4 regions of the Streptomyces sp. NPDC057963 genome follow, and region 1 is predicted to be linked to each of the others. Evidence: riboswitches for the same ligand, from Rfam matches in the RefSeq annotation. Region 1 holds a riboswitch; each other region holds the start of a gene.

Region 1 (7,630 bases):
ACTAAGGCACCCACCCAGTTGTTCATCGAGAAGGTCGAACAGCGGTACTCGATCGGCATGGTGGCGGCCACCCTCGCCCTGTTCACCGTGCCGCTCGTCCTCGGCGCGGACCTGCAGCCGACGCTGCTGCGGGCGATGACCTTCATGATCGTGGCATCGCCGTGCGCCGTGGTCCTGGCCACCATGCCGCCGCTGCTCTCCGCGATCGCCAATGCCGGACGGCACGGCGTGCTGATCAAGTCCGCCGTCGTGATGGAGCGCCTCGGACAGATCGACGCCGTGGCCCTTGACAAGACCGGCACCCTGACCGAAGGCACCCCACGCGTCACCGACATCCGCCCGCTGACGGCCTCCGGCCTGACACCGGACGCCCTGCTCACCTTCGCGGCGGCTGCCGAGCACCCCAGCGAGCACCCCCTCGCGCGGGCCGTCACCGATGCCGCCCGGACACGCGGTCTGACCCTGCCCGCCGCGAAGGACTTCACCTCCGCCCCCGGCACCGGCGTCACCGCGACGGTGGACGGCCGCACCGTCGCCGTCGGCAGCCCCGCCCGTCTGCTGAGCGGCCGCCGGGACGAAGCGGCAGCCGAACTCGCCGCAGAGCTGGAGGAGGACGGCCGTACCGCCGTGCTGGTCGTCCTCGACGGCACGCCCGCCGGCGCGCTGGGCATCGCCGACCGGCCGCGCGCCGACGCCCAGGACACCGTCACCCGCCTCACCCTTCTCACCGGCAGCACTCCGGTCCTCGTCACCGGCGACAACCCCCGTGCCGCCGCACGCCTGGGCGCCGAGGTCGGGATCGGCGACGTCCGGGCCGGTCTGATGCCGCAGGACAAGGTGCGTGCGGTCAAGGAGATGGAGAGCGCCGGGCAGAAGGTCCTCGTGGTCGGGGACGGCGTCAACGACGCCCCGGCACTGGCCGCCGCCCACACCGGCATCGCCATGGGCAGGGCCGGTTCCGACCTCGCGCTGGAGACCGCCGACGCCGTCGTCGTCCGCGACGAACTCGCCGCCGTCCCCACCGCCGTGGCGCTCTCACGCCGGTGCCGCCGCCTCGTGGTGCAGAACCTGGTGGTCGCGGCCGTCTTCATCACCGGGCTCGTCGTCTGGGACCTCGTCGGCACGCTGCCGCTGCCGCTCGGTGTCGCCGGACACGAGGGCTCCACCGTCGTCGTCGGACTCAACGGCCTGCGCCTGCTGCGCGACGCCGCATGGACCCGCGCCCGCAGCGGCCGGTGAGCCACCCCGGTCCCGGAGGTGTGGGCAGGCGGCCCTCCGGCCGGCGCCGACCGCGTGTGCGGCCCCCGGCCCTGGGTGTGGCGTGGGCCTCGGCACCGGCAGCGAGTTCCGCGGAGCCGGAGACGACCGATGCCGACGGCGGACCGGCGGCCCGACGCCCCTGCCGGAAGGGGCGTCCGCGCCGATGGCCGGCCGTCCGGCCTCATCGCTCTCTCCCACCAGGGCCCCCGCCCGAGCGGGTTCCACCGCGGTCCGTACCCGCGCAGAGTTCCGGGGCTCGGTGGCGGAGCGCGGTGTCGGGGCAGTGCGGCGTGCGAAGGGGCGGGGTGCGACAGGACGGGGAAACCCTGCGGGGGTATCGTCGGGCCCGTACCGCAGGACTCGTACGAGCGGGAATCCGAGGCAGCCGTGGATCGCAGGCGGACGCGCACACCGGGAACGTCCCGGCTGCTCGTGCTGTGTGCCGTCCTGTGCGGACTGTTCCTCATGCACGGGGCCCCGGCGAGCGCTGCCGAGGGTTGCCACGGCGCCATGGCGGCGACCTCGCATCCGCCCATGACCGCGGCGGCCACTGCCGGACAGACGGCGATGCCGGACGAGTACGGCACGGCCAGGGCGGACGCCGCCGCGCCCGGCAGGAACGGCGAGTCGTGCGTATCCACCCATGCCCGCGACCGGCTGCTGCCGCTGCTCATGGCACTGGGCCTCGTGATCCTGGCCGTGCGGGTCCTCGGCAGGCCACGCACGGCGGTGCGGGGGCCGGACCGGCGGGGGCCGCCGTCCGCCGGTAGACAGCTACTGCTCCAGGTGTGCGTAGCGCGGACGTGACAGGCGTCCGCCGGTTCCCGGCCCTCCGGCCGGACCGGCCGGAGGTTCCTGCCCGTTTCGCGCGCCGCCGATGCGGCGCGCTCACCTGGAAAGAACATGTGATGTCCGCTTCCCTGTCTTCTTCCTCCCTGCCTTCCGCCGCCCGCCGCCGAGGCCTCGCGGCCGGCGCTGCCGTCGCCGCACTCGCGCTCGCACTCGTGGCCTGCGGCTCCTCCAAAGGCTCCGGCTCCGACGGTTCGTCCGCGCCCGGAACGGACCACGGCTCCGGCAGCGCTTCCGCGTCGGCCGCCCCCGGCGGCGCGTTCAACGACGCGGACGTGAAGTTCGCGCAGCAGATGATCCCGCACCACCAGCAGGCCGTCGAAATGGCGAAGCTGGCCGAGGGCCGCGCCGCCGACCCCGAGGTCGAGGAACTGGCCGCCGCGATCGAGAAGGCGCAGGATCCCGAGATCAACACCATGAAGGGCTGGCTGACGTCCTGGGGGAAGCCGCTGCCCGAGTCCTCGTCCTCGATGGGTGACATGCCCGGCATGGACCACGGCTCGGACGGCGGTTCGGGGATGCCCGGGATGATGTCGGACAAGGACATGAGTGACCTCGAAGCGGCCGAGGGCAAGGACTTCGACAAGAAGTTCGCCCAGCTCATGATCGCCCACCACGAGGGCGCGGTCACCATGGCCGAGGCCGAGCGGAAGAACGGCGGCAACGCCGGCGCGAAGAAGCTCGCCGGCGCCGTCGTCACCGCCCAGACCGCCGAGATCGAGCAGATGAACAAGATCATCGCCAGGCTCTGATCCCGGGCAGGGTGCGGGCCTTCCTTTCGCCGGGGCCCGCATCCTGCCGCGCTCCCGCCGGTGCGGGCCCCGGCGGCTGCTCAGTCCGCTTCCGGTGTCGAGAGCAGTTCGCGCACCTCCTCCGCCGTGGTGTCCTGGAGTTCCTCCCCGACGAGCAGCCAGCGGGTGATGCCGACCGATTCCAGGAACGGCAGGTCGTGGCCCGCGATCAGCAGCGCACCCTCGTACGACTGGAGCGCACTGGTCAGCTGTCGCACGCCGGCGATGTCCAGGTTGTTGGTCGGCTCGTCCAGCATCAGCAACTGCGGGGCCGGTGCGGCGAGCATCGTCGCCGCGAGCGCGGCACGGAAGCGTTCTCCGCCCGAGAGGGTGCCCGCCGGCTGCTCCGCGCGTTTCCCCTGGAACAGGAAGCGTGCGAGCTGGGAGCGGATGTGGTTGTCGGTGGCCCCGGGGGCCATGCGGGCCACGTTCGCCGCGACGCTCAGCCCGTCGTCCAGCACATCCAGCCGCTGGGGAAGGAAGCGCAGCGGTACGAACGTCCTGGCCTCGCCGGACAGTGGAGCCAGCTCGCCGGTGAGGGTGCGCAGGAGCGTGGTCTTGCCGGCGCCGTTGCGGCCGACGAGTGCGATCCGTTCGGGCCCGTGCACATGGAGGCTGCCCTGGAGCAGTCGGCCGAACCGGGGGCGAAGTTCGTGCAGGCTCAGCACGGTGCGGCCGGTGGGAACGGCGGTGTGGGGGAGGCTCACGCGGATCTCGGCATCGTTGCGGACCGCGTCCGCGGCCTCCTCGCGGCGCTCGCGCGCCTCGCTCAACCGCTCCTCGTGGAGGCCGCGCAGCTTGCCCCCGGACTCCTGCGCGGACCGCTTGCGGCGGCCGGCGAGGATCTTCGGCAGGCCCCCGTCCACCTCCGCCTTCTTGCCTTGGCGCTGGCGGCGGGCCAGTTTCACATGGGTTTCCTCCAGTTCGCGTTTCTGGCGGCGTACGTCGGCCTCGGCGGCCCGCAACATCCGCCCGGCGGCCTCCTGTTCGGTGGTGAGGGCTTCCTGGTAGGCGGACCAGCCACCGCCGTACCAGCTCACGGATCCGGCGCGCAGTTCGGCGATGCGGTCCACGCGCTCCAGCAGTTCGATGTCGTGACTGACCACGACCAGCACTCCGGAGCGCCAGTTGTCGACGGCGTCGTAGAGCCTGCGACGCGCGAACACATCAAGGTTGTTGGTCGGTTCGTCGAGCAGGAGGACATCAGGATGCTCCAGCAGCAGTGCGGCCAGGCGCAGCAGGACGGTCTCCCCGCCGGACATCTGGCCGACGGTGCGGTCCAGTTCGAGGCCCCCGAGCCCCAGTGAGCCGAGTGTCGCGAGGGCTTGTTCCTCCACGTCCCAGTCGTCACCGATCGTCTCGAAGTGCTTCTCGTCCACATCCCCGGCCTCGATGGCGCGCAGTGCGTCGCGCCGCTCGGCGATGCCCAGGGCCTGGTCCACCCGCAGTGAGGTGTCGAGGGTGATGTTCTGAGGGAGGTGGGCGAGGCTGCCGCCGACGGTCACCGAGCCCTGGGAGGGGCGAAGCAGGCCGGCCAGCAGGCGCAGCAGTGTGGACTTGCCCGCGCCGTTGTCGCCCACGAGACCGGTGCGGCCACGGCCGATACCGAAGGAGAGTCCGTCGAAGACGGTCGTGCCGTCCGGCCACTGGAAGGACAGGGCGGAGCAGGTGAGGGAGGCGCTGGGGGCGGTGGGTGTCGCCATGGTGATCCTCGCAGTCGTGAGCACGGTGAATGGGGGCTTCGTATGCGAGCACCACGCAGCGACCGACAGGGGAAGGGTGCGGCGGTCCGAGAGATCGAGGGACGGCTCATGCACCGAGGTCGCATCCACGCGGGGTCACGGGCAGGGGTAAACACTGCTACTGCGTGACGGGCGTACGACCGGAGTCGTACGGCGCGATGATCGCGAACCTCAGATGCGCAACGTCCACCTCAATCGGAGACAACAGGACGGCCGAAACGATAGCGAGGCGGAGGGCGGAAGGCAAAGTCTTGTGCCGTGTGGGGGAGGGACACGGGTGGACCGCCGGCCGGTCCTTCCGGGTGCGATCGGCCCGGGGGCGGTGCGCCGGAGCGAGAGCGTGCGAGTCAACGGGTGAATGTTCCCATATGGGCGGTTTCGCCTAGTACACCCTCTTGGTCGATAAAGGGGAGTCTGTTGTGAATTGCAGCTTTTGGCCTATGCCTGAAATGCACCTTTTGCGAATTGTGTGGTGTGAGTCACGTTCAAGGTTCAGGGGGTCGTGGCGTGCGCCTCGGTTCCCTTCTGCGCAAGGAAAATCAGCAATGCGGTGTGAGGTGGATTACTGCCTTTCCGTGATTCGATCTTGCAAATGAATTGTGATCAAAAAATAGGGGCTTGTTCCATTCGGTGTTTCTCGCCTACGGTCACCGTCAATCCGGACGGAACGCCGAATCCTGCCGCCGTCCGAGAAACCGACCCGATCGCGTACGGCAGGAGCGGGGGACCCAGGTAGGCCGCCGAACCGGTATCCGGAACGGCTCGGGGTGAAGTCGCAGTTTCCTGCGGCCAGACATCTCCCGTCTGAACCCGACAGCTCACCTCGTAGGCGACGGAGAGGAATTCGCCATGCCCGCAACGGGTAAGTCCTATCGTCGCAAGCACACTTCGCTGACCCGCGGTTTCATCGCCGCGACCACGGGCGGGGCCGCTCTCGTGCTTCCGCTGATCTGCGCGGGCTTCGCCTCGGCCGCGCCGGCCCAGGCGGTCGCCGCCGAAAAGGCCGCGGCGCCGTCCGCCGCCGTCAAGGAAATATCCGCCCGGAAGGCCGCGCCCACCGTCTATTCCGTGACCGTGGGCGACACCCTTTCCAAGATCGCGCGGGGGCATTCCGTCAGCGGTGGCTGGCAGAAGCTGTACGAGGACAATCGAGGCGTGATCGGCGGCAACCCCGCCGTGATTCGTCCCGGCATGAAGCTGACCATCGGCGCCGAGGCGGAGTCTCGCGTTTCCACCGGCGTATCCGCCGTGAACGGCGTCGCGGTGCCGGCGACGGCCACCACTGCCGCACCGGCCGCCAAGCCCGCCACGTACACGAACAATCTGGACGGCTGGATCAAGAAGTCGCTGGCCGTCATGGCCGAGCGCGGCATCCCCGGCAGCTACAACGGCATCCACCGCAACGTCATGCGTGAATCCTCCGGCAACCCCCGGGCCGTCAACAACTGGGACTCGAACGCCGTCGCGGGAACCCCGTCCAAGGGTCTCCTCCAGATCATCGACCCGACGTTCCGCGCCTACCACGTGCCCGGTACGTCGCTGGACAGCTACGACCCGGTTGCCAACATCACCGCGGCCTGCAACTACGCGGCCGCCAAGTACGGCTCGATCGACAACGTGTTCGGGGCCTACTGACGCGCAACGGCGCCGACGGCGGTTCAGGACCGACGGGTGGCGAGAGGCCGGAACAGAGGCCGCTCGCGAAGGACCGCACCCGCCGGTCAGGGACCGCCTTCCGGCCGTAGTCCCGCATGCGTGGAAAGACGGAACTCCCGACCCGCGCCCATCCGTCGCCGGACTGCCGTCCCGAGACGGGCCGTTGGGCATGGGGCCCCGCCCCGCACGCATGCGCGGGCAGCGTACGGAGGTGGCGCTACACGGCCCGGCGGGGGCCGGGAACGGTCACATGGCCGGCGAGCCACGAGAGGAGGGGCTCCAGTTCCTCTGCCGCCGCGAGCACGGCACCGGCCAGCGCCGGCGTGTGCTGCGCGCAGTCCCCGCCGAGGGGGCGGGTGGCGGAGATCGAGCGGTACCGGAGGTAGTCGGCGCGGGGATGCCCGGCGTCATGGCCGCGTGGCACGCGCTTCATCAGGTCACCGGTGACCTCGTACCCCCGCGCTGCCAGCGCCTCGACGGCGCGCACCAGCCCGGGGCCGCTCTCCTGCGCGGCAACCGCCTTGCGGAACAACGGGATCTGCCCCGGGTCCGGGTAGGTCCAGCCGCCCTTGATCCGGAGCCCGTCGAGGTCGAAGCGCAGGCCGATCTCGACATTGCGCGCGATCCGGATCACCGCCACTTGGTGCTGCCACCACCACGGGTCCTTGCGGAACCCCCAGACGGAGAAGTCCTCGTACGCCCCGTCCGCGTCGGCCACCTCGTTCAGCAACGCGATCATGGGTTGGCGGACCAGGTGCTCCCGGTCCTTTCGGCGTTTCTCGCGCGCCTCCTGCGAAGGGGTCCCCTCCAACTGCAGAAGCAGGTCGAATGCTTGCTCTGTCCAGCCGCTGAAAGCTCTGCTCATCCAGGAGACCTTAAGGGCTGTCCCGTAGGGCAGCAGTCCGGCCGGGAGGGACACGGCCGGGAGGGACACGGCCGGGAGCGGTCCGCGCATCGGCTACTCCGGCGGCGGCCTGGGAACCGTGGCAGCCGCTCCTTCCCGGACGGACTTCACCACCGCGTCGTGAAGGCGCCGGCTGTCGTCCTCCGAGCAGCACGACACGGGACTGCCCGACATGGTGAACCAGTCGATCGCACCCGTGTACTGCACAGTCACCTGGGCCGTGTCATCGGCCCAGGTCGTGTGAACCGTCAGATCCCCGGACAGGACGCCGGCCTCGTCCGTCAGCACGCCACCGTGCCCGGAGAACACACCACGAGTCGTCCATGACGCCCAAGCCATGCCTCCAGGCTGGCATCAAGTCCAGGGACGCGCACCCGCAGCCACATGGGTGCGCGCCGGCGGCCCTCCATGCTCCGTGGCGCTCCGGG
Region 2 (7,630 bases), on a different contig from region 1:
GAGGACGACCGGCTCCTGCTCCTGGCCGTCGTAATTCGACTGGAAAGCGACGGTGTCCTCGTCGATCGACTCCGTCATCAGCGACGTCGCGTCGGCCATCCGGCATTCGGTGTACCGCATGGCGGCCGGCGGGTCGTCGTTGCCGAGCGAGCCGAAGTTCCCGTGCCCGTCGACGAGGGGGAGCCGCATGGAGAACGGCTGCGCCATCCGCACCAGCGCGTCGTAGATCGACGCGTCACCGTGCGGGTGCAGCTTGCCCATGACCTCGCCGATCACGCGGGCGCACTTCACATAGCCGCGCTCCGGGCGCAGGCCCATCTCGTTCATCTGGTACACGATGCGGCGGTGCACCGGCTTCATGCCGTCGCGGGCGTCCGGCAGGGCCCGTGAGTAGATCACCGAGTACGCGTACTCGAGGTAGGAGCCCTGCATTTCGTCGACGACGTCGATGTCGAGGATCTTCTCCTCGAAATCGTCCGGCGGCGGCGGGGTCTTCGTGCTGCGGCGGGCCATCGCTGCTGCGACTCCTTCACGGATTCTGACGGATTCTGTCCGGGCAACCTCAGGTTCTGACGCGGACCATTGTGGACCGCCGCACTGACATCGCCGACCTCGACCCGTCCCAAGAGGCGTTCCCGACCCCTGCCGAGAGGGGTCTGGCGGCCGTCCCGCGGGGGACGCGCCCCTCTTTCACGCGAACTTCCGCGGTATGGGAACTTCGCCAGGTGTCTGTGCGCTTGCTTACAGTGGCAGGTCTCGCAGGAAATCCATTATCGCGATCGAAGGGACGTACATGCCCATGGGTCACACGGCCACAGCCCAGGCCGGCTCCGGCGGCTTGACAGCGACCGAGCACCGTCTGGCCAACGGCCTGCGCGTGGTGCTCTCCGAGGACCATCTGACCCCGGTCGCCGCGGTCTGCCTCTGGTACGACGTCGGTTCGCGCCACGAGGTCAAGGGACGCACCGGTCTGGCTCACCTCTTCGAGCACCTGATGTTCCAGGGCTCCGGCCAGGTGAAGGGGAACGGACACTTCGAGCTGGTGCAGGGAGCCGGCGGTTCGCTCAACGGGACCACCAGTTTCGAGCGCACCAACTACTTCGAGACGATGCCCACGCACCAGCTGGAGCTGGCCCTCTGGCTCGAGGCCGACCGGATGGGCTCACTGCTCGCCGCGCTCGACGAGGAGTCCATGGAGAACCAGCGCGACGTCGTCAAGAACGAGCGGCGGCAGCGATACGACAACGTTCCTTACGGCACGGCGTTCGAAAAGCTGACGGCCCTGGCCTACCCCGAGGGCCACCCCTACCACCACACGCCGATCGGCTCGATGGCGGACCTGGACGCCGCGACCCTCGAGGACGCGCGCACCTTCTTCCGCACGTACTACGCGCCCAACAACGCGGTGCTCTCGGTCGTCGGCGACATCGACCCCGAGCAGACGCTCGCCTGGATCGAGAAGTACTTCGGCTCCATCCCGTCCCACGACGGCAAGCAGCCGCCGCGCGACGGCACGCTCCCCGAGACCATCGGCGAGCAGCTGCGCGAGGAAGTGCACGAGGAGGTCCCCGCGCGGGCGTTGATGGCCGCCTACCGGCTGCCGCACGACGGCACCCGCGAGTGCGACGCGGCAGACCTCGCGCTGACCGTGCTCGGTGGCGGCGAGTCGTCGCGGCTGCACAACCGCCTGGTCCGCCGTGACCGTACGGCCGTGGCGGCCGGTTTCGGGCTGCTGCGGCTGGCCGGTGCGCCCTCCCTCGGCTGGCTGGACGTCAAGACGTCCGGCGGCGTCGAGGTGCCGCAGATCGAGGCCGCGGTCGACGAGGAGCTCGCCCGGTTCGCCGCCGAGGGCCCCACGCCCGAGGAAATGGAACGTGCGCAGGCCCAGTTGGAACGCGAGTGGCTGGACCGGCTCGGTACGGTCGCGGGCCGCGCCGACGAACTCTGCCGGTTCGCCGTGCTGTTCGGCGATCCGCAGCTCGCCCTGACCGCCGTGCAGCGGGTGCTCGCCGTCACCGCGGAAGAGGTCCAGGCGGTCGCCAAGTCCCAGCTGCGCCCCGACAACCGGGCCGTGCTGGTCTACGAGCCGGTCGAGCCCGCGGAATCGGCGGACACCGACGAGACCGACGCCGACGACACCGACACGCACGAAGGAGCGGACAAGTGACCGACGCTGCCGCGACTGGAGTATCGATGCAGTTCCACCCGCAGCCCGCCCCCGGCGTGGCCCGCCCCTGGGCCTTCCCCGCGCCGGAGCGCGGTGCTCTGCCCAACGGCCTCACGGTGCTGCGCTGCCACCGTCCCGGCCAGCAGGTCGTGGCGGTGGAGATCTTCCTCGACGCCCCGCTGGACGCGGAGCCCGAGGGCCTCGACGGTGTGGCCACGATCATGTCGCGGGCGCTCTCCGAGGGCACCGACAAGCACACCGCCGAGGAGTTCGCCGCCGAGCTGGAGCGCTGCGGCGCCACCCTCGACGCGCACGCGGACCACCCCGGCATCCGGGTTTCCCTGGAGGTCCCGGCCTCCCGGCTGGCCAAGGCGCTCGCGCTGGTGGCCGAGGCGCTGCGAGCGCCCGCCTTCGCCGACAGCGAGGTCGAGCGGCTCGTGCGCAACCGGCTCGACGAGATCCCGCACGAGCAGGCCAACCCGGCCCGCCGCGCCGCCAAACAGCTCTCCAAGGAGCTCTTCCCGGCCTCGGCGCGGATGTCGCGCCCGCGTCAGGGCACCGAGGAGACGGTCGAGCGGATCGACTCGGCCGCCGTGCGCGCCTTCTTCGACGCCCATGTCAGGCCGTCCACGGCGACCGTCGTGGTCGTCGGCGACCTCACCGGCATCGACCTGGACACCCTGCTGGCCGACACCCTCGGCGACTGGTCGGGCGACACCGCCGAGCCCCGTCCCGCCCCGCCGATCACCGCGGACGACACCGGCCGGGTGGTGATCGTCGACCGGCCGGGCGCGGTGCAGACGCAACTGCTGATCGGCCGGATCGGCGCCGACCGGCACGACAGCGTGTGGCCGGCCCAGGTGCTCGGCACGTACTGCCTGGGCGGCACGCTCACCTCCCGGCTGGACCGGGTGCTGCGCGAGGAGAAGGGCTACACCTACGGCGTGCGGGCCTTCGCCCAGGTGCTGCGGTCGTCGGCCCCGGACTCCGCCGCGGGGCCGACCGGTGCCGCGATGCTGGCCATCAGCGGATCGGTGGACACGGAGTCCACGGGACCGGCGCTGAAGGACCTGTGGACGGTACTGCGGACCCTGGCGGCCGAAGGGCTGACCGATGAGGAGCGCGAGACGGCCGTGCAGAACCTCGTGGGTGTCGCACCGCTGAAGTTCGAGACGGCGGCCTCCGTCGCAGGCACCCTCGCCGACCAGGTCGAGCAGCACCTCCCGGACGACTACCAGGCGCATCTTTATGCCCGGCTCGCGGAGACCGGCACGGTCGAGGCGACCGCGGCGGTGGTCAGCGCCTTCCCGGGCGACCGGCTGGTCACGGTCCTCGTCGGTGACGCGGCGCAGATCGAGGAGCCGGTCCGGGCGCTGGGCATCGGAGAGGTGTCGGTGGTCGCCGGCTGACCGGGCCGGCCCGTTGCGCGTGGCGGTCCGCCGGTGGCGGTCCGCCCGTGCCGCCTCACCGCTCGGCCGCCTCTTCCGGCGGAGGACCGACGGGGCGGACCGAGTGTCGGCTGCGCCGCTCGGCCCCCCAGCTGGCCCACCATCCGGTGTCATGTGTCCACATACCGGGACAAGAGGAAGGCTCCTGTGAGCGAGATCTCGCTGGAGCCTTCCTTTTTGTCCGTTCTGGTGGAGGGGTTGCCTGTCTGCCCTGTGGGATGCGCTACAAAACGGCCTGTCCGTTTGGTGAATGAAAGTGACCCCGCTTAGCGTCGGCTGGGCTGTCCGTCACTCGTACGCCGCATCCGCGACGCACCGGGCAGCCATCGCCGAGTCCCCGTCAGGCGCGAGCCTGGGGAGCCGGGGACCCACGCAGTCCCTGGGGTGAATCGGATGTCTGGGCCTCGGTGAGGCCGGGGCGTCCGTAGGAGACCTTCCTGCTCCGAACCCGTCAGCTAACCCGGTAGGCGAGAAGGAAGGAAAGGACCAGCCACTTCATGGCGTTCACCCGTGCCACCGGGAAGCATCGTGCCCCGAGCCGACTGACGTGCAGGAGCGCGAAGATCGCCGGCGTCGCGGCCCTGGCCACCACCGGCGTCGTCGGCGGCATGGCCGCGCCGGCCCTCGCCGCGGACGCGTCCGTCAGCGAGACCGGCCTGAACCAGGTCATCGCCATCGACAGCGCCCTCGCCGGCCAGATCGACGCCCAGGCCGACGCGCAGCGGCGCCAGGCCGATGCCGCGGCGAAGGCGGAGGCTCAGCGCAAGGCGGAGGCCCAGAAGCGGGCCGAAGCCAAGAAGAAGGCGGAGGCGAAGGCCAAGGCCGACGCGAAGCGCGAGGCCGAAGCGCGCGCCGAGAAGGCGCGCGCCGCCCGGTCCGCCGAGCGCACCCGCCTGGGAGCCTTCCAGCTCCCGGTCGCCGGTTCGTACGTCACCACCGGCTACAAGTCCAGTGGCTCGCTCTGGTCGTCCGGCAGCCACTCGGGCATCGACTTCCACGCCGCGTCCGGCAGCTCCGTCGTCGCCGTCGGTGCCGGTACGGTCGTCGAGGCCGGCTGGGGCGGCGCGTACGGCAACAACATCGTGCTCCGGATGACGGACGGTACGTACACGCAGTACGGCCACCTCTCCTCGATCGGCGTCTCCGTCGGCCAGAGCGTCGGCGCGGGACAGCGGATCGGCCTCTCCGGTTCGACCGGCAACTCCACCGGCCCGCACCTCCACTTCGAGGCCCGGACCACGCCTTCGTACGGCTCCGACATGAACCCCGTCGCATACCTGCGCGCCCACGGCGTCAACGTCTGACCGACGCCCCCGCAGCACCCCTTCGAAGGCCCCGGCGATACGCCGGGGCCTTCGCCGTGCCCGCGGTGCCGTGCCGTGCCCGCGGTGCCGTGCCGTGCCCGCGGTGCCGTGCCGTGCCCGCGGTGCCGTGCCGTGCCCGCGGTGCCGTGCCGTGCCCGCCGGGCCCGGCCCGCCGTGCCGACCCGCAGTGCCCGGCTCCGGCGCCCTCCCGTGGTTCCTGCCCGCCGCGCCGTCCGTGGCCAAAAGATATTCATGAATTTCTGCCCGGCATCGGAAATGCGGCCGCATTGGAATAGAGTCGCGGAACAGGCGTCGGCCGGCCGCGTTCCGCGGGGATCGAGGCGGAGGTTCGGGCATGCACATTCCCGCGCATTCGGTATGCACGGCAATCCGTGACGACATCGTCTCCGGTGTCTTCGAACGCGGCAGCCGGCTCACCGAGGAGTTGCTGGCGCGCCGTTACGGGGTCTCCCGTGTGCCGGTACGGGAGGCGCTGCGCACCTTGGAGTCCGAGGGGTTCGTGGTCACCCGGCGGCATGCGGGCGCCTGTGTCGCCGAGCCCACCGAACAGGAGGCGGCCGACCTGCTGGAGGTCCGGATGCTGCTGGAGCCACTGGGTGCCGCACGTGCCGCGCACCGCCGCACCGAGGCGCATCTCAAGGTGCTGCGCGGCCTGGTCGGGCTCGGCCAGGAGCGGGTCGGGCGGGGTGAGAGGGAGGATCTTCGCTCGCTGGGCGGCTGGTTCCACGAGACGTTGGCGCAGGCCTCCGGCAGCCCCGGCCTGATCGCGCTGCTCACCCAGCTCCGGCACAAGATCGCCTGGATGTACGAGGTCGAGCAGCCGGCCCGCCCGGCGGACTGCTGGGCCGAACGCGGAGCCATCGTGGACGCGGTGGCGCGCGGCGACGCGGAACGGGCCAGGGCGATGGCCGCCCAGCACGCCGAACGGGCCGCGGCCGCGCACCGGCTGCGCCGCACCGACCGGCCGGAACGCGGACCCGCGGCATCCCGCACCGACCGGCCGGAACGCGGACCCGCCGCCTCCCGCACCGGCCCGGTGAGGGCTCCGTAACATCCCGTAAACGCCACAGGCGACCGGCATTAACCATTACGCCGTATACAAAGAGCTGCCATTCCGTGGGGCTTTCTTCAGGCTGCCCGAATTACCTTTTCGCACGGGAATGTATTTGCCCGGTCCGGACCGGGAATGCGAAAGAGCCGCGGACCCGGTCAAGGGTGTCGCGGCTCTTTGAGGGGAGGGCAGGAAACGGGTCAGACCGTCTCCGGCAGCTCGTCGAGCCCTTCGGCGACCAGCTTCGCCAGGCGGTCCAGGGCGGCCTCGGAATCGTCGGCCTCGGACGCGAGCACGATCTCCTCGCCGCCGTGCGCGCCGAGACCGAGCACCGCGAGCATGGAGGCGGCGTTCACCGGGTTGCCGTCGGCCTTGGCGATCGTCACGGGGACGCCGGAAGCCGTGGCGGCACGGACGAAGATGGAAGCGGGGCGGGCGTGCAGGCCCTCGGCCCAACCGACGTTGACGCGGCGCTCAGCCATGGTTCTGCCCTTCACGAATCAATAGTTGTCTAGACCAGTCTCTCACGCAGTGCGCGATGCTCCGGCCGACCCGCGGCAGGCGTTACAGCCCGTGCCGCACCGCCGCTCGGCCCCCTCAGACTGCCCCGGCCCCAGGGCCTACGCGACTGCTGACGGAGTCGTAGTCTTTGCCCATGCAGCCCTCGCCGGAGCAGAGTCCGCATCACGCGTACCCCGACCACTGGGAAGCAGACGTGGTCCTCCGCGACGGAGGAACCGCGCGGATCCGGCCCATCACCACGGACGACGCCCAACGGCTGGTCAGCTTCTACGAGCAGGTCTCCGACGAGTCGAAGTACTACCGCTTCTTCGCTCCGTACCCCCGTCTGTCCGACAAGGACGTGTACCGCTTCACCCATCACGACTACGTCGACCGGGTGGGGCTCGCGGTCACGGTCGGCGGCGAGTTCATCGCGACCGTCCGCTACGACCGGATCGACGAGCGGGGCAGGCCCGCCTCCGCGCCCGCCGACGAGGCCGAGGTCGCCTTCCTCGTCCAGGACGCGCACCAGGGCCGGGGCGTGGCCTCGGCGCTCCTCGAACACATCGCGGCCGTCGCCCGGGAGCGCGGCATCCGCCGCTTCGCGGCCGAGGTGCTGCCCGCCAACAACAAGATGATCAAGGTGTTCCGGGATGCCGGGTACACCCAGCAGCGCAGCTTCGAGGACGGCTCCGTCCACCTCACCCTGGACCTCGAACCCACCGCCGAGTCCCTCGCCGTCCAGCGCGGCCGGGAACAGCGGGCCGAGGCGCGCTCCGTACAACGGCTGCTCGCCCCCGGCTCCGTCGCCGTCATCGGTACCGGCCGCACACCCGGCGGGGTCGGCCGCACGGTCCTGCGCAATCTCCTCGGGGCCGGTTTCACCGGTCGTGCATACGCCGTGAACCGCGCCTTCGCCGCCGACCAGGGCACGATCGACGGGGTCCCGGCCCACCGTTCGATCGGCGAGATCGGCGAACCGGTCGACCTCGCGGTCGTCGCCGTCCCGGCCGACCGGGTTCCCGAGGCCGTCGCCGACTGCGGCGAGCACGGTGTCCAGGGGCTGGTCGTGCTCTCCGCCGGGTATGCCGAATGGGGAGCCGAGGGCAGGGAACGGCAGCGGGAGCTGGTCCGCCAG
Region 3 (7,630 bases), on a different contig from region 1:
ACGGCCAACTCCTCGGCAGCATCGGTTCGGCGCCCGTCGCCTTCCCGATGACGGCACAGCGCGCTGAATACCGCGTGGTCACCGACGTGCAGCGGGACGCCCCCGGCTGGACGACCTCCACCAAGGTGCGCACCGACTGGCGATTCCACTCCGAGCGGAAGGAAGGACTGACCCTGCTCCCCGTCCTGTCGGTCGACTACCGACTCGACGTCGACCAGGCCAACAGCGCCCGGCCGCATTCCACCACCCGCATCGGACTGGGCGTGCGCTACCCCAAGGGCCTGAATGGTCTGAAGCTCGCCGGGGCGAAGCTGTGGGCCTCATACGACGACGGCGCCAACTGGCGGCAGGTCCGCCTCGACGGCGGCCTCAACGGCACGATCGGCAACCCCGTGAACGCGGGCTTCGTGTCGCTGCGCGTGCAGGCCACCGATGCCGATGGCAACACCATCGAGCAGACGGTGACCCGCGCCTACCAGATCCGCCGCTGACCGATGCCGGGGCGCCTGCACCGTAGGCGCCCCGGCGTGCGCGCCCAGCAGTGATGCCCTGCCACTGGTGGTTCCGTCGGCGTTGACCACGGTGAGCCCGGACATTCCTTCCCGACCGACGCGGCGACGTCGGCCTTGCTCGGTGACCTGTCGTCAATCACCAGGGAAGGTGCGTCCTCCCGGCCGATCCACAGGTTCTGAGCATTGCTCCCGTGTGAGTCTGGAGCGAATCTGCTGGTCGGTGCGCTTGGCCGTGCTGGCGGGGTGACCGAGCGCAAGCCGTACCCGAGCGACTTGTCCGTCGGTGCCTGGGGTTCGGAATCGTTCCGCCCAGCGGGGGCTGTACCAGCCGGTGCTGTGCGGGCTGGTTGCCGCTGCCTTGTACCTCCAGTCCTCCGCCGCTTCGAACGTCGTGGTGAACGCTGCGACTCGGGAGCCGGTGCCATCCACGAGATCCGCCCGCTGCCGGCTGTCCGCGGTTTCGCCGTCCCCGACCGGCCCGGCATCCCCCTGCGCACCCCGGCAGCTGTGGTCCGGGGCCGACCGGCCCGGCAGATTGCACGACCAGACCACGATGCGCATCGAAGGCATCGTCGAACAGCTGTGTCTGCATCCGCAGGTCAAGGCGAAGGTCGACGAGGGATACCGGGGCCTGGCCAACGACTTCCCCAACCAGGTCCAGGCACCGCCACGCAAGCCGAAGGACAAAGTGCCGCTGGGCGAGAACTGCGCCTGGCGCGAAGCGCGCCGACGGCGGTCCTCCGCGCGGATCTGCGTGGAGCACACCATCGGCGAGGAGAAGAAGGGGCGGCCGCTCCAGCGATACCCCGGCCGACGCGAGTCCCACGCCGCCATCGCCGGACTGGTCTCCGACCGCGCGGCCCGCAGGCCCACCCGGCGGCACACGAGCACCGAACCCGTGCTCGCCCGGAAGGCCGCCTGCTGATCATCCACCGGCCGACCCGCCAGGCCGGCGCGCCCAGACTTCAATCGCGTACCGAGTCGTAAGCGGGTGTACGTCCACCCGAGCCCCGAGGACCTCCGCGTCGCCTCGGACCACCTCACCTCTCTACTCGGTTTCAGTGAGGGCGAAGCAGCCTGATGATCAAGACGTCTAGAGAGATTACGAGATTTCCGCCCTCGGCGAACAGCCAAAACGGCCTCTGACCTGGGACTTTTAGTGGATCACCAGGATCATGCTCCATCATAACCTTCTGTACGTCCTGTACATTTTTTACAGAGGCTTGCGCAGACCCCGCTTGCGCAAAAGCCGTACAGATCCCGGAGGAAAGGCACCGTCCATGCTGTTCCACCCCGCCGCCCGCTACGTGCTGCCCGAGTTCACCGAGCGCACGAGCAACGGGACCCGCACCCTCGACCCGTACTCCAAGCTGCTCGCCGAACGGATCGTCTTCCTCGGTACGCCGGTCGACGACACCGCGGCCAACGATCTGATCGCCCAGTTCATGTATCTGGAACACGCCGCCCCGGACCGGCCCATCGCCCTCTACATCAACTCCCCCGGCGGCTCGTTCGGGGCCATGTCCGCGATCTACGACACGATGGAGTACCTCACCTGCGAGGTGGAGACCTACTGCCTCGGCCAGGCGGGTTCCTGCGCGTCGGTGCTGCTCGCGGCGGGCGCTCCCGGCAGGCGGCACGCACTGCCCAGCGCCCGGGTCATCGTGCAGCAGCCCGCACTCACCGAGCCGGTGCAGGGCCAGCCGTCCGATCTGGCGATCGAGGCCCGGGAATGGGAACGGGTCCGCGAGATGCTCATCACACTGCTGACCCGTCATACCGGCCGCGACGCCGAGCAAATCGCCACCGACATCGAGCGCGATCTCATCCTCGATGCCCCGGGCGCCAAGGCCTACGGCCTGGTGGACCACATCACGGAGAACCGGAAGTCGTCGCTCCCGCCGCACGGCACGCGGTGAACGCCCGATGCAGCCGCCAGAGTTGCCGCCGCTCCCCGCACTGACACGCGCCGAGGGGGAGTTCATCGACCGCTATCTCGAAGTCCTCGACCAACTGGGCCGCATCAACCCGGCCCACGGCAGCGACACCTACAGCGCCCTGCGGGCCGCACAGGCACTGGCCTCACGGGCCGGCGCACTGCGGGACGCCCTCGTGTTGATGCACGAGCGCGGCGAGGCGCGGATCCACGCCGCCACCCTGGCGCGGGCGCTGCGGGTACTGGACGGGGAACGGCGGGCCGGACGCGTCACCGTACCCCCCGCACCGGCAAGTTGATCAGCCGGTTCTTCACCGGGCCCCGGCACCGCCCGCCCAACTCCCCCCACCCCGCCCGAGGGGTCAGCCAACTCCCCTTCGCGACACGCCCGGTGGCCACGTCGGAATTCCTCGCTCTTTCGGCGTAGAGAGTCCCCCTCACGAGCGATATCTCAACTTGCGTTTTTCGGATGAGCAGTGGACGGAATCCTTGATTCCGCCCTGGTGCGGGACCGGTCCGAGTGACCGCCAGGGCTCCCCGAAAGCGTCGGCTCCACCCGAACGGATCAGTCGTGAGGAGCCTCACAAATCGCTGTTTCCCCTCGGAAATCCGGCAGTCGGTGAGTCAAGATCCCTGGGACGACAAGCCCCCGCCACCGCGGCGGGGCGGTCCGGGCGGACGCCGAGTCCTGCCGCCGCCCGGATGACTGGTCGACAGAAGTGGATCGGCAGGAGTGGAGGACCCGAGCACAACGGGTCGACCGGATCAACGGTCGGCCCTCGGGGTGAAGCCGCCGAGCGCGGCCGGGCAACTTCGCCAGCCCGAACCCGACAGGTCATCCTTCACAGGCGGCTGACGAAGGGTTGCGCATGACTGCGCAGGTTCATGTCCCGTCTCTGCTCGCCCGGGCCGGCACGGCCTCGGTTCTGACTCTGGCCGCCGTCGGCGGCACCATGCTCGCCCCCGGCGCCGCTCCGGAAGCCCAGGCAGCGACTCTCTCGGTGAAGGCGCTCAAGGTCGCCGCTTCCAAAAAGGGTTCGCCGTACGGCTGGGGGGCCACCGGCCCCAACCGCTTCGACTGCTCGGGCCTGACGTCCTATGCGTTCAAGAAGGCGGGCAAGAAGCTCCCCCGCACGGCCCAGCAGCAGTACAACAGGACCCGCCACATCTCGGCCTCGCACAGGCAACGCGGCGATCTGGTCTTCTTCCACTCCGGCCGCAGCGTCTACCACGTCGGGATCTACGCCGGTCACAACAAGATCTGGCACTCGCCGAGGACCGGCGCGGTGGTCCGGCTGGAGAAGATCTGGACGAAGCGCGTCTACTACGGGCGGGTCCGCCGGACGAGCCCGGCCTCCGGCGCCGGTCCGCCCTTCTCGGCGCAGCGGAACCTCGGCACGGAGGGGCCTCAGTGCACCAGGGGACCCGACACCAGCACCAGCCCCAACGCGGTGAGCGCCGCGCCGCTGCCGCCCTCGATGGCGCGGGCGGCACGCGGCCGGCGCAGCCACCGGCCCATCCGGTCCACCAGAAGCGCCACGGCGGGGAACCAGACCAGGGCGAGCAGCACGACGATCACCGCGAGCAGCAAGGTCCTCGGGAGCGGCGGCTGCCCGTCGGGAACGAACTGGGGCAACAGGCTCAGGAAGAGCACCGGCGCCTTGGGATTGAGGGCATTGGTGAGGAACCCCTGACGCAGCGCGCGTAGGGATCCCCGGCCGGCCGGTTCGTCCGCGGTCCCCTCCGTGTCCGTGGTGGTGCGGCGCCGTATCGCGTACAGGGCGCTGATGCCCAGGTAGAGGACATAGGCCCCGCCGAGCAGCTGGACGGTGCGGAACAGGACGGGCACCGCCACGAGCACCGCGGCGAGCCCGGCGACGGCAAGCGCGGTGTGCACGAGGAGTCCCCCGGCAACGCCCAGCGCGGTCGCCACCCCCGCCGACCGGGAGGCGAGCGCGTTGCGTACGACGACGGTGAAGTCCGCGCCCGGCAGCGCGACCATGCCCGCGGCGACCCCGGTGAAGGCGATCAGTTGTGCGTCCATGGGTCCACCCTGGACCAACGGAGCCTTTAGCGTGTACTTGCAATCTTCTGGGTCTGCCAAAAGGAACGCTTCATGTACGACCCGACAAGGCTCGCGGCGCTGGTGGCGGTCGCCGAGGCCGGATCGATCACCCGGGCCGCCGCCCGCCTCGGCTACACCGCGCCCGCCCTCTCCCAGCAGCTCGCCAAGCTGGAGCGGGAGGCGGGCGCCGCGCTGCTGGTGCGCCACCACCGGGGGGCGCGCCTCACCGCGGCGGGAGAGCTGCTGGCCGGGCGCGCCCGGCGGATCCTCGACGAGATGGACCGGGCCCGTCACGAGCTGGCCCGGCTGTCCGGGCTCTCCGGCGGGCGCCTCCGGGTCGGTACCTTCACCACCGCGGGCATCCATCTGCTGCCGCCGGTCCTGAGCGCCTTCCGCCGCGCCCACCCGGACGTGGAACTGGCGGTCACCGAGTACGAGCCACCGGACGGCGTCGCCGCGGTGGCCGCCGGCGAGGTCGACCTCGCGCTGACCCACGTGTACGAGCCGGCACCCCCGGCCGCCTGGCCCTCCGGCGTCTTCGCCGAGCCGCTGCTGGTCGAGGAACTGGTCCTGATCACGGAGGTGGGGCAGATGCTGGCCGAAGGCACCGGTCGGCTGCCGGTGACGGAGCTCGCGGGACGGCCGCTGATCAGCAGTGCGCCGACACATCCGCCGCGTCGCGGGGTGGAACAGGCGCTGGCCCGGGCGGGGGCGACACCCGCCGTGGTCTGCGAGTCGCCCGGCTACGCGCTGGTCTGCGCGCTGGTCAGCGCGGGCATCGGGATGGCGGTCGTCCCGGAGATGGTCGCCGCAATGTCGCCGACGCCACTGTCCGTACGACGGCTCGAACCCGCCTCGTTCCGGCGGACGATCTCGGTGGTGCACCGCGGTGACCGGGCGAGCGCCGCCGCGGCGACGCTTCAGGCGCTGTTGCGCAGTGGGTTCGGACGGGCGGCGTCGGCCCGGCGACCGGGCGGCGAGGGCGGATGATCACGCGGTCGGGGACGTGCGGCATCCCACCGCCCCGTCCGGCGGCCGGCGCCCCGCCGGGCCGTCGCCCGCGGGCCCGACTCCGCTCGGGCCGTTCGGCCGTCGCCGCGCGGTGGTGGGCGGGATCCTCGCGGGGGCGGATCGCCGCCCGGGGCCCGATCGGCGTCGGCCCCGAGACCGGCCGGTCGCGGGCACCGGACCCGGTTCACCGCGAGCGGAGGAACGTCAGTGTGCGGTCGAGCATCAGCGCGGCAGCCTCGGCGTCGTGGGCCGACAGCGAGCTGTCCACGAACAGGTGCCGGTCACCGGGGTAGAGGAACAATGCGGCATCGGGAGCCTCGTCGACGAGTGCGCGGGCGGCGTCCGCGTCGCCCTCGGTGGTGAAGAGACGGTCCTCCTCCATGGCGTGGATGCGGACCGGGACCTGCGACGGCCACGTTCCGAAGCAGGAACTCGGCACGCACGAGTGGGCGAATACGGCACCGCGGGCGCCGGGCCGCGTCTGGGCCAGCTTCTGCGCCGGCAGCACGCCGAGGGAGAACCCGATGTAGACCAGCTCGGCCGGTGAGTCGGCCACCGCCAGCACGCCGCGAGCGAGTATTTCGTCGACGCCGATCTGTTCCAGATGCGCCAGTCCCGCGTCCAGGGTGTCGAAGGTGCGGCCTTCGTACAGGTCGGGCGTATGCACGGTATGGCCTTCGGTGCGCAATGCGTCGGCAAAGGCCGTCACGCCCGGGGTAAGGCCCTGAGCATGGTGAAACAGCACAACTTCGGTCACTGCGGAACTCCAACAGCCGTCGGGCAGGGATCGATCCGCAAATCTAGCGCGCTGCCCGGGGAGTGCGCTCGGCGAACCTGCCGCAGCCGTCGGCCGACCGCGGAGAACACCGCGGACAAAAGCCGGTCAGTTCTGTACGGGGAGGTTCCACGGGAGCTCGATCCAGACCGTCTTGCCGCCGTCGGCGGTGGGGGTGACGGCGAGTCGGCCGCCGCGTTCCTTGGCCAGACAGCGGACGATCACCAAACCTCGCCCGTTGTCCTGCTGAACGGCGGCAGGCAGTCGCCGCGGCCGGCGCGGGTGACTGTCCGTCACCCCGATCCGCAACTCCTCCTCCCGCTCCAGTTTCAGGTCCACGGTGAAGGTGGGCGACTGCCCGAAGGTGTGCTGGACGGCGTTGGTCACGAGCTCCGAGACGATGAGCCGGATGCTGTCGGCGAACTCGGTACCGGCGGCCAGGCCCCATTCGGTGAGCACCCGGTCCACATATCTGCGGGCCGCCGCGACCGAGACCGGCTCGCTCGGCAGGGTGACGCTTGCTTCTTGGTGGTCTGCCATGGCGAGCCGCCCCTTTCCCACCCGGACCGACCCACGTTCGGTCCGGGTTGCGCTTCGCGCCAGATTGCCACTGATGCTGCCCCCTGTGACGGCGATCCACCAAGATATGCATATATCTGTCGCTCAATGCGGTGAACCTGCCGCACAAGGCCGCATGCGGACGCCACACTGTCCGCTCGGCAGAAGAGGGAGGGAGGCCGCAGATGCACCATGGCCCTGCGGTACGGCGCCGCAAGCTCGGGGAGGAGCTCCGGAGTCTGCGCCATGCGTCGGGACTGACCAGTCGGGACGCCGCGCGGATACTCGGCTGGCACCAGTCGAAGGTCAGCCGGATCGAGACGGGTGTCAGTGGAGTGCGGCCGGCCGATGTGGCACGGCTGCTGGACGTATACGGCGTGGACGATCCGCAACTGCGCACGCTCCTGGAGGCGCTGGCGGGTTCGGCGGGTGGTGGCGGCACCGGATGGTGGCATGCCTATCGCGGTCTGATTCCGCCCCAGTACCGCGACTTCATCAGCCTGGAGTCCCAGGCCCGTACCGCGCGGACCCTGGAGACCTCGGTGGTCCCCGGGCTCCTGCAGACGGCGGACTACGCCCGTGCGGTGACCCGGGCGTCACTCGACGGGCTGCCCGCCCGTCAGCTGGACTCCCTGGTGGAGGTACGGCTCGCCCGGCAGGGGGTGCTGCGGACCGATCCGCCGCTGCGGCTGAGCGCGGTGCTCGACGAAGCGGTGCTGCGACGTCAGGTCGGCGGGTGCCGGGTGATGCACAACCAGCTGCGCCATCTGACT
Region 4 (7,630 bases), on a different contig from region 1:
CGCGGGTCATGGGTGCTCCTAGTCCGGGGGCGCAGCCCCCAATCACGCCCCTCCGGCGATCGAGGAGCGGGGGTCCGGGGGCGCGAGCCCCCGCAGAACGGTCAGCCCTCGTCCGGCGCGCCATCGGCCGGCCGGAACGCGAAGTGCCCGCCCTCCGACTCCTTGACGGTCCAGCCGTTCTTCTCCTCCGGCACGCCGCACGGCGAGACGCACGGCCCCTTGCGCCACCACTCCGGCAGCATCGCGATCGCCTCGTCGCCCAGCGGGTTCACCCCGGGCCCGGCGGCCAGCGAGTGCCCGACCAGCACATGCAGGCACTTCACCCGGTCCGGCATGCCGCCCGCGCTCGGGAAGCCCTCCAGCACCTCGATGGCGTCGCGCCGGGCAAGGTAGTCCTCGTGCGCGGCCCGGTACGCGGCGGCCAGCTCCGGGTCGGTGCCGAGGCGCTCGGTCATCTCCTTCATGACGCCGTTCGCCTCCAGCGTGCCGATCGCGGACGCGGCACGCGGGCACGTCAGGTAGTACGTCGTCGGGAACGGCGTACCGTCCTCCAGCCGGGGCTGGGTCTCGACCACGTCCGGGTTGCCGCACGGGCAGCGGTGCGCGATCGCGCGCAGCCCGCGCGGCGGGCGGCCCAGCTGCTGCTGGAACGCGGCGATGTCCGCCTCGGTGGGCGCGGTGGACTCGGTCTGCGGAGGGGGGGTTTCCATGCCTGCCTAGGTTCTGATCGGGCTGCTCGAACTGCGGTTCTGCAGAGGGATGAGAAGGGGTTCAGTCGCGGTCGGCGCTGTCGACGCCGTCCCAGAGGTTGGAGTGCCACGGCCGGCCGGACCCGTCCGTGTCGCCGTTGCGCTCCTTGACCGCGTCGGGGTCGATCACGGTGTAACCGGTCTCCCCGGGAAGAAGGTAGTGCAGGTGCTTGCGGGCCAGCTGCCTGATGTAGGCGTCGTCCTGGAGGCGCGCCTTCTCGTCGCGCAGCTCCTCGGTGCGGGTCCGGGCCTCCCGCGCCAGGCGCTCCTGGTCGGCGATCTCGTCCCGCTGCGAGACGTACTGACGCATCGGGTACGCAAGCGCGACCACCAGGGAGCAGACGACGAGGGCGAGGAAGGCCGCCCGGCCGGTGAGCCGGGAGCGGCGGGCCTGACGGCGGGTCTGCGAGCGGTAGACGCGGGCCGCGGTCTGCTCACCGAGCAGCCGCAGCCGGGTCGCGGTGGAGAACCGGTCCCGGTCCTTCGCGGCCATGTCTCCGCCTCCCCATTACGCACGTCCGTCCCCGCACACGGTACGGGACCGAGTGCGGGGACGGACGGAGGCCGGTGCCTTTGGCCCCTGACGGGCCTGTGCTCAGTTCACAGGGCGCCGTGCCCGCCGGTTCGCGGAGCGCCGTGCTCGTCAGTTCGCGGAGCGGAACCGGGGGAACGCGGAGCGGCCCGCGTACACCGCGGCGTCGTCGAGGATCTCCTCGATGCGCAGCAGCTGGTTGTACTTGGCGACACGGTCCGAGCGGGCCGGGGCGCCGGTCTTGATCTGGCCGCAGTTCACCGCGACGGCGAGGTCGGCGATGGTGACGTCCTCGGTCTCGCCGGAGCGGTGGGACATCATGCACTTGAAGCCGTTGCGCTGGGCAAGCTCGACGGCGTCCAGGGTCTCGGTCAGCGAACCGATCTGGTTGACCTTGACGAGCAGGGCGTTGGCGGAGCCCTCCTCGATGCCGCGGGCCAGACGCTCCGGGTTGGTGACGAACAGGTCGTCGCCCACGATCTGCACCTTGGCGCCGAGCTTGTCGGTGATGACCTTCCAGCCGGCCCAGTCGTCCTCGTACAGCGGGTCCTCGATGGAGACCAGCGGGTACGCGGAGACGAGCTCCTCGTAGTACTCGGTCATCTCGGCGGCCGAGCGGGACTTGCCCTCGAACTCGTACGTGCCGTCCTTGTAGAACTCGGACGCGGCGACGTCGAGTGCGAGCGCGATGTCCTTGCCCGGGATGTAGCCGGCTTCCTTGATGGCCTCGACGATGAGGTCGAGGGCGGCGCGGTTCGACTCCAGGTTCGGCGCGAAGCCGCCCTCGTCGCCGAGACCGGTCGAAAGCCCCTTGGTCTTCAGGACCTTCTTCAGCGTGTGGTAGACCTCGGCACCCCAGCGCAGGGCCTCGGAGAAGGACTCCGCGCCGATCGGGGCGATCATGAACTCCTGGATGTCCACGTTGGAGTCGGCGTGCGACCCACCGTTGAGGATGTTCATCATCGGAACGGGCAGCAGGTGCGCGTTCGGGCCGCCGAGGTAGCGGAAGAGCGGCAGGTCCGAGGCCTCGGAGGCGGCGTGGGCGACGGCCAGCGAGACACCGAGGATGGCGTTGGCGCCGAGCGAGCCCTTGTTCTCGGTGGCGTCCAGGTCGAACATCGCCTGGTCGATCAGCCGCTGCTCGGTCGCGTCGTAGCCGACGAGCTCCGGGCCGATCTGCTCGATCACGGCGAGGACGGCCTTCTCGACGCCCTTGCCCTGGTAGCGGTTGGGGTCACCGTCGCGAAGCTCAATGGCCTCGAACGCACCGGTGGAGGCGCCGGACGGGACGGCAGCACGGCCCGTGCTGCCGTCGTCGAGGCCAACCTCGACCTCGACCGTGGGGTTCCCCCGGGAGTCGAGGATTTCCCGGGCTACGACGACGTCGATGGACGGCACGAGGCATCTCCTTCTGGGATATGACACTGGTTGTGCAGGGTCACTTTGGCCTTGCGACAAGAGCCTAACCGGCCCGGCCCGCTCAGCCCGACGACCGCCCGTCCCCTGGGACGAAAAAGGACCCAAGGGCGCGCGTAAGCAGACAAACAGTCAGAATTTTACTGGTCAGTAACTACAACAGTTGAACGATCACCCAGAGGTGGCGCGCCTCGCGGAGGCGGCGCGTGGCGGCGCCGGCACCTCGCGGTGGTGGTGCGCGACACGGGAAACCCCGGCCCGGCGCGTACGGGGGAATGCGCGCCGGGCCGGGGTGCTCAGGGAGGAGAGAGCCTGGACTACTTGGTCAGGTGCAGCTGCTGACCCGGGTAGATCAGGTCGGCGTCCTTGACGATGTCCTTGTTCAGCTCGAACAGCTGGTGCCAGCCGCCCTCGACCTGGTGCTCGGCGGCGATCTCGCTCAGGGAGTCGCCGGAGACGACCTTGTACTCGCCGTCACCCTTCTTGACCTTCTCGCCGGTCGGGGTGGTGACGGTCTTCTTCGACTCGGCCTGCGGGGCGGCGGAGCGGTCCGAGCGGGAGGCGGCGGGGGCCTCGGTGCGCTCGGCCTTCTTCGGCTGGGCCTGCTGGACCGGCCGCGACTGCTGCTTCGGCGCGGCCGGGGCGCTCTGCTGCCCGGTGGCGCTGGAGCTGGAGCTGGACTTCGAGGAGGAGCCGGTGTCGACGCCCGGGTTGACACCGTCGTTGGTCAGGTTGCCGGCGCCGGCGCAGCCCCAGGCCCCCGGACCCTGCATGTCGAGCAGCCGCTCGGCGGTGGCGATCTGCTGGGCCTTGGTGGCCAGGTCGGCGCGGGGGGCGTACTGCGTGCCGCCGGCGGCGGCCCAGCTGGACTGCGAGAACTGCAGGCCGCCGTAGTAGCCGTTGCCGGTGTTGATGGACCAGTTGCCACCGGACTCGCACTGGGCGACGGCGTCCCAGGTGGCGACGGAGGCGGCGGAGGCGCCGGTCGCACCCATCAGCGGAACGACGACGGCGGTACCGGCGACACCGGCGAGCGTGGCGACGCGGACGGCCTTGGACGGGCGGCGGTGCTTGCCCTTGCCGGAAAACAGCATGGAACTTCCCCTCACCGACGCCTACGAGGTGAGCTGTCGGGTTCGGGCCAAGTGAGTTGCCCGGTCGCACGTCCTAGCACGCGACTTCACCCCAAGCCGGTCCTGATGCGTCCTTCGACGATCGGGCCCGGCGCTTACCTGGGTCCCCCGCTCCTGCCTACGGCGCTTTACGCGTCTGTTCCCTTCGACCGACGGCAGGATTCGGCGTGACGATCGACGGGGCCCGCGGTGCGAGCGGTTCCGACCGTAAACATACGCAACCCCTACATTCAAAGATGGACACATCGGACAATCAGCCCTTACTTGCATCTGAGGAACCGTCGTTTTCGCAGGTGGGAGGCGATACGGAAGGGCTCCCCGGGCGCGACACGCCAGTTGACGCAAAGAGACCCATGTCTCACTTACGCATAAGCGGACATAGGTCTCTGAACTACCCCAGATTTTGAGGCTCTTTCAGCCGATTATCAGACCGCTCTCACTCGGCCTTCACGTCGAGATCGAGGCTCTGGCCGGGGAGGATGAGGTCCGGGTCGGATCCGACGGCATCCTTGTTGACCTCGTACAGCGCGGGCCAGCCGCCGGGGACCTTCTGTGCGTCAGCAATCGCCCAGAGGTTGTCGCCGGAGCGGACGGTGTACGTGCCGTCGGCGGTCGACGCGCCCGCGTCGCGCGCGTCACCGTCACCGCGGGAGGCATGCCGGCCCGACTCGCGGTCGACGCCGCCGTTCGCGTTCCGGCCCTCCTCGGGGGCCGGTGCGCCGCGGTGCTTGCCACTCGTGCCGCCGGTCGAGTCGGCCGAGCCGGTCGGGTCCGAGGCGTCGGGCGCACCGGAGGACGGGGCGTCAGAAGACGTCCGGGACGGCTCGGCCCTGCCCGCCGGCCCGTGGGCGGCGCCCGCCCCCTTCGAACGGTCCGCGCTGCCCCTACCGCCCGTACCGCCCGAGGCGGCGTCCGGGGCGGCGTCCGACGGCGTGGCGTCCCCGGACGGGGGCGTCGACGCGCCGTCAGCCGGCTCCGTGCTCCGTGTCGGCTCGGCGGGGGGCGCGACCCCGGGATCGACGCCCGGCAGCGTCCCGTCCTCCGCGAGGCCGGAGATGACCGCACAACTGGGCCAGGCCTTCGGCCCCCGGTTCTCCAGGACCTTCTCGGCCACGGCTATCTGCTGCGAGCGGCTGGCGAGGTCGGCACGGGCGGCGTACGACTCGCCGCCGTACGCCTTCCAGGTCTCCTGCGAGAACTGCAGGCCGCCGTAGAGGCCGTTGCCGAGGTCGGCGCTCCACATGCCGCCGCTCTCGCACTCGGCCACCCGGTCCCAGGTCTTGGCGTCGGCCGCGTGCGCGCCGCCCGCGCCGAGCAGCGGGATGGCGATGGCCGATCCGGTCACGCCCGCGGCGACGACGATGGCGGGTGCCTGACGAGGGCGACGGTGTCTGCCGTTCGCGGAGCCCATGGGGATGCCTTCCGTGTGACTGACAAGTGACGGGTGAGTCGAACGGTGAACCTAGCGGGACTCGAACGCGTGTCACAAGTCGATGCAGCGCAGATCACGTGGAAGTCACAGAGTTGACTGTCCGTCATCTCGCGTCGGCGCGGGCCTCGGCTCGAACTCCACCGGCAGCGTGCGCAGTCCACGCATGATGAGCCCGCCACGCCACCGCAAATCGGTAGATTCCACCGCAAGTCGCAGGTCAGGGAGGCGCCTCAGAAGCGTGGCGAGCGCCGTCTGTCCCTCCAGCCGGGCGAGCGGTGCTCCCAGGCAGTAGTGGATGCCGTGCCCGTATCCGAGGTGCTGATTGTCACGCCGGGCGAGGTCGAGCGTGTCGGGGTCCCCGAAGCGTTCCGGGTCGCGGTCGGCGGCGGCGAGCACGACGAGTACGGGGTCGCCCGCCGCTATGTCCTGTCCGCCCAGTGTCAGCGGCTCGGTGGCGAACCGCCAGGTCGCCAGCTCCACCGGACCGTCGAACCGCAGCAGTTCCTCGATCCCCGTCTCCAGCAGCTCGCTCTCCCCCGCGGCGAGGGAGCGTTGCAGCCGCTCGCGCTCGCCGGGGTTGCGCAGCAGGGCGTACACCCCGTTGCCGATGAGGTTCACCGTCGTCTCGAATCCGGCGAAGAGGAGGATGAAGGCCATGGCCGCGGCCTCGTTCTCGGTGAGGTGCTCGCCGTGGTCGCCGGCCCGGATCAGCCCCGAGATCAGATCGTCCCCCGGGTTCTCCCTCTTGCGGTGGATCAGTTCGGCGAGATAGCCGCGCATCTTCTTCACCGACCTGGCCACCCCGCCGCGCGGGCCGCCGCCGTGCCGGATCATCATGCCCGCCCAGTCCCGGAAGTCGTCCTGGTCCTCGCGCGGGACGCCGAGCAGATCGCAGATCGCGTAGATGGGGAGCGGGAACGCGAAGTCGTGGATGAGGTCCGCCCTCCCCTCCGCGACGAAGCGGTCGATGAGGTGGTCCGTCAGTTCCTGTACACGCGGTGCGAACTCGGCGACCCTGCGCGGGGTGAACGCCTTGGAGACGAGGCGGCGCAGCCGGGTGTGGTCGGGCGGGTCGATGTTGAGCAGATGCGTCATCAGCTCCGCCTTGCGCTCGCCCGGGATGCCGGTCTTCCCCTTGGCGTGCGCCGGCCCGGCGTGGTGCGCCGGGTTCTTGGAGAGCCGGGTGTCGGCAAGCGCCTGCCGGGCGTCCGCGTACCGGGTCACCAGCCAGGCCTCGACACCGCTGGGCAGCGCGGTGCGGTGCACGGGGCTGTGCTCGCGCAGCCAGGCGTAGGCCGGGTAGGGGTCGGTGGCGAACTCCCAGGTGAAGAGTTCGGGCGCACCGACGGGGCAGGCGGGGCGGTCGGCGGAGCCGTCCGCGGGGTGGTCGGCCGGGCGGGGCGCGGGCTGGCTGGCGGGGCCCGGCGCAGGCTGGTCGGCCGGGCCGTGCGAGGGCTCGTCGGCGGAGCCGTCCGCGGGCTGGTCGGCCGGGCGGGGCGCAGGCTGGTCGGCCGGGCCGTGCGAGGGCTCGTCGGCGGGGCAGGCCGGGCGGTCGGCGGAGCCGTCCGCGGGGTGGTCGGCCGGGCGGGGCGCGGGTTGATCGGCGGGGCGGTCGGCGGGGCTGTGGTTCACCCCTCGACGTTATCCGTTGCCCTCCGCCGCCCGGATGGCGTCCCGGTAGGCGCGGCCGGCGGCCCGCAGCGCGGCCTCGGGGTCGATGCCGTCCTGTTCGGCGCGTACGGCGAGGGCGAGGAGCTCGTAGCCGATGCCGTCGCCCGTGGGGGGCGCCACATCGAGCCCCGCGGTACGGACCCGGCCGGCCAGTTTCGCCGCCAGGGCGAGGCCGGGCTGGCCGAGCGGCACTCCGTCGGTGACCGAGTCGCGCTGCTTCTCGACGGCCTTGGTCCGCAGCCAGTGCGCGTGCACGTCCTCCGGGGTCTCGGCGGTCTCGTCCCCGAAGACGTGCGGGTGGCGGTGGATCAGCTTCTCGACGAGGGTCGCGGCCACGTCGTCGACGGAGAAGGGCTCCTCTCCGTCCTCCTCGGCGATCCGGGCGTGGAAGACGACCTGGAGGAGTACGTCTCCGAGCTCTTCGCGCAGCTCGCCGCGGTCGCCGTCCTCGATCGCCTCGACGAGTTCGTACGCCTCCTCGATGGCGTACTTCGCAAGGCCCTCGTGGGTCTTCTGCGAGGTCCAGGGGCATTCGATCCGGATCCGGTCCATGATCTGGACCAGATCGAGGAGCCGGGCGCCCGGCAGGTCGTACGAACCCGGCAGCAGCTCCAGGTCGGGCATCCGCACCCGCCCCGACCCGGCGAGCCGCGCGAGCCCGTCGGTCAGCGGCCGGTCGCCCTCGCCGCCGGTGAGG

The links. Region 1 has a riboswitch for cyclic di-AMP ahead of ACFVT1_RS07920 (transglycosylase SLT domain-containing protein). Riboswitches for the same ligand answer to the same signal wherever they lie in the genome.
Region 2: it holds a riboswitch for cyclic di-AMP, as region 1 does, so the genes downstream of both, ACFVT1_RS36065 (M23 family metallopeptidase) here and ACFVT1_RS07920 (transglycosylase SLT domain-containing protein) in region 1, are expected to answer to the same signal.
Region 3: it holds a riboswitch for cyclic di-AMP, as region 1 does, so the genes downstream of both, ACFVT1_RS26415 (C40 family peptidase) here and ACFVT1_RS07920 (transglycosylase SLT domain-containing protein) in region 1, are expected to answer to the same signal.
Region 4: it holds a riboswitch for cyclic di-AMP, as region 1 does, so the genes downstream of both, ACFVT1_RS15995 (transglycosylase family protein) here and ACFVT1_RS07920 (transglycosylase SLT domain-containing protein) in region 1, are expected to answer to the same signal.

The regions. Positions count from the first base shown of each region.
Region 1 covers NZ_JBHVPX010000003.1:185,470-193,099, reverse strand. Annotated here, with positions in the region: gene ACFVT1_RS07945 (heavy metal translocating P-type ATPase) at 1-1,239, shown strand, start outside; gene ACFVT1_RS07940 (hypothetical protein) at 1,648-2,067, shown strand; gene ACFVT1_RS07935 (DUF305 domain-containing protein) at 2,169-2,861, shown strand; partial or broken gene ACFVT1_RS07930 (ATP-binding cassette domain-containing protein) at 3,127-3,868, opposite strand; partial or broken gene ACFVT1_RS07925 (ATP-binding cassette domain-containing protein) at 3,989-4,603, opposite strand; cyclic di-AMP (ydaO/yuaA leader) riboswitch at 5,301-5,487, shown strand; gene ACFVT1_RS07920 (transglycosylase SLT domain-containing protein) at 5,492-6,277, shown strand; gene ACFVT1_RS07915 (DUF2461 family protein) at 6,516-7,163, opposite strand; gene ACFVT1_RS07910 (hypothetical protein) at 7,257-7,541, opposite strand.
Region 2 covers NZ_JBHVPX010000028.1:45,877-53,506, reverse strand. Annotated here, with positions in the region: gene ACFVT1_RS36080 (DNA topoisomerase (ATP-hydrolyzing) subunit A) at 1-513, opposite strand, end outside; gene ACFVT1_RS36075 (pitrilysin family protein) at 794-2,167, shown strand; gene ACFVT1_RS36070 (M16 family metallopeptidase) at 2,194-3,576, shown strand; cyclic di-AMP (ydaO/yuaA leader) riboswitch at 3,933-4,099, shown strand; gene ACFVT1_RS36065 (M23 family metallopeptidase) at 4,113-4,919, shown strand; gene ACFVT1_RS36060 (GntR family transcriptional regulator) at 5,275-5,991, shown strand; gene ACFVT1_RS36055 (HPr family phosphocarrier protein) at 6,192-6,473, opposite strand; gene ACFVT1_RS36050 (GNAT family N-acetyltransferase) at 6,647-7,630, shown strand, end outside.
Region 3 covers NZ_JBHVPX010000012.1:51,536-59,165, reverse strand. Annotated here, with positions in the region: gene ACFVT1_RS26435 (S8 family serine peptidase) at 1-491, shown strand, start outside; gene ACFVT1_RS26430 (hypothetical protein) at 1,066-1,437, shown strand; gene ACFVT1_RS26425 (ATP-dependent Clp protease proteolytic subunit) at 1,796-2,431, shown strand; gene ACFVT1_RS26420 (hypothetical protein) at 2,439-2,747, shown strand; cyclic di-AMP (ydaO/yuaA leader) riboswitch at 3,128-3,314, shown strand; partial or broken gene ACFVT1_RS26415 (C40 family peptidase) at 3,318-3,788, shown strand; gene ACFVT1_RS26410 (LysE family translocator) at 3,857-4,492, opposite strand; gene ACFVT1_RS26405 (LysR family transcriptional regulator) at 4,565-5,503, shown strand; gene ACFVT1_RS26400 (dienelactone hydrolase family protein) at 5,709-6,281, opposite strand; gene ACFVT1_RS26395 (ATP-binding protein) at 6,408-6,839, opposite strand; gene ACFVT1_RS26390 (helix-turn-helix domain-containing protein) at 7,043-7,630, shown strand, end outside.
Region 4 covers NZ_JBHVPX010000006.1:85,619-93,248, forward strand. Annotated here, with positions in the region: gene ACFVT1_RS15975 (exopolyphosphatase) at 1-10, opposite strand, end outside; gene ACFVT1_RS15980 (DUF501 domain-containing protein) at 102-710, opposite strand; gene ACFVT1_RS15985 (septum formation initiator family protein) at 772-1,242, opposite strand; gene eno (phosphopyruvate hydratase) at 1,393-2,679, opposite strand; gene ACFVT1_RS15995 (transglycosylase family protein) at 3,015-3,791, opposite strand; cyclic di-AMP (ydaO/yuaA leader) riboswitch at 3,795-3,966, opposite strand; gene ACFVT1_RS16000 (transglycosylase family protein) at 4,267-5,241, opposite strand; gene ACFVT1_RS16005 (cytochrome P450) at 5,347-6,894, opposite strand; gene ACFVT1_RS16010 (nucleoside triphosphate pyrophosphohydrolase) at 6,904-7,630, opposite strand, start outside.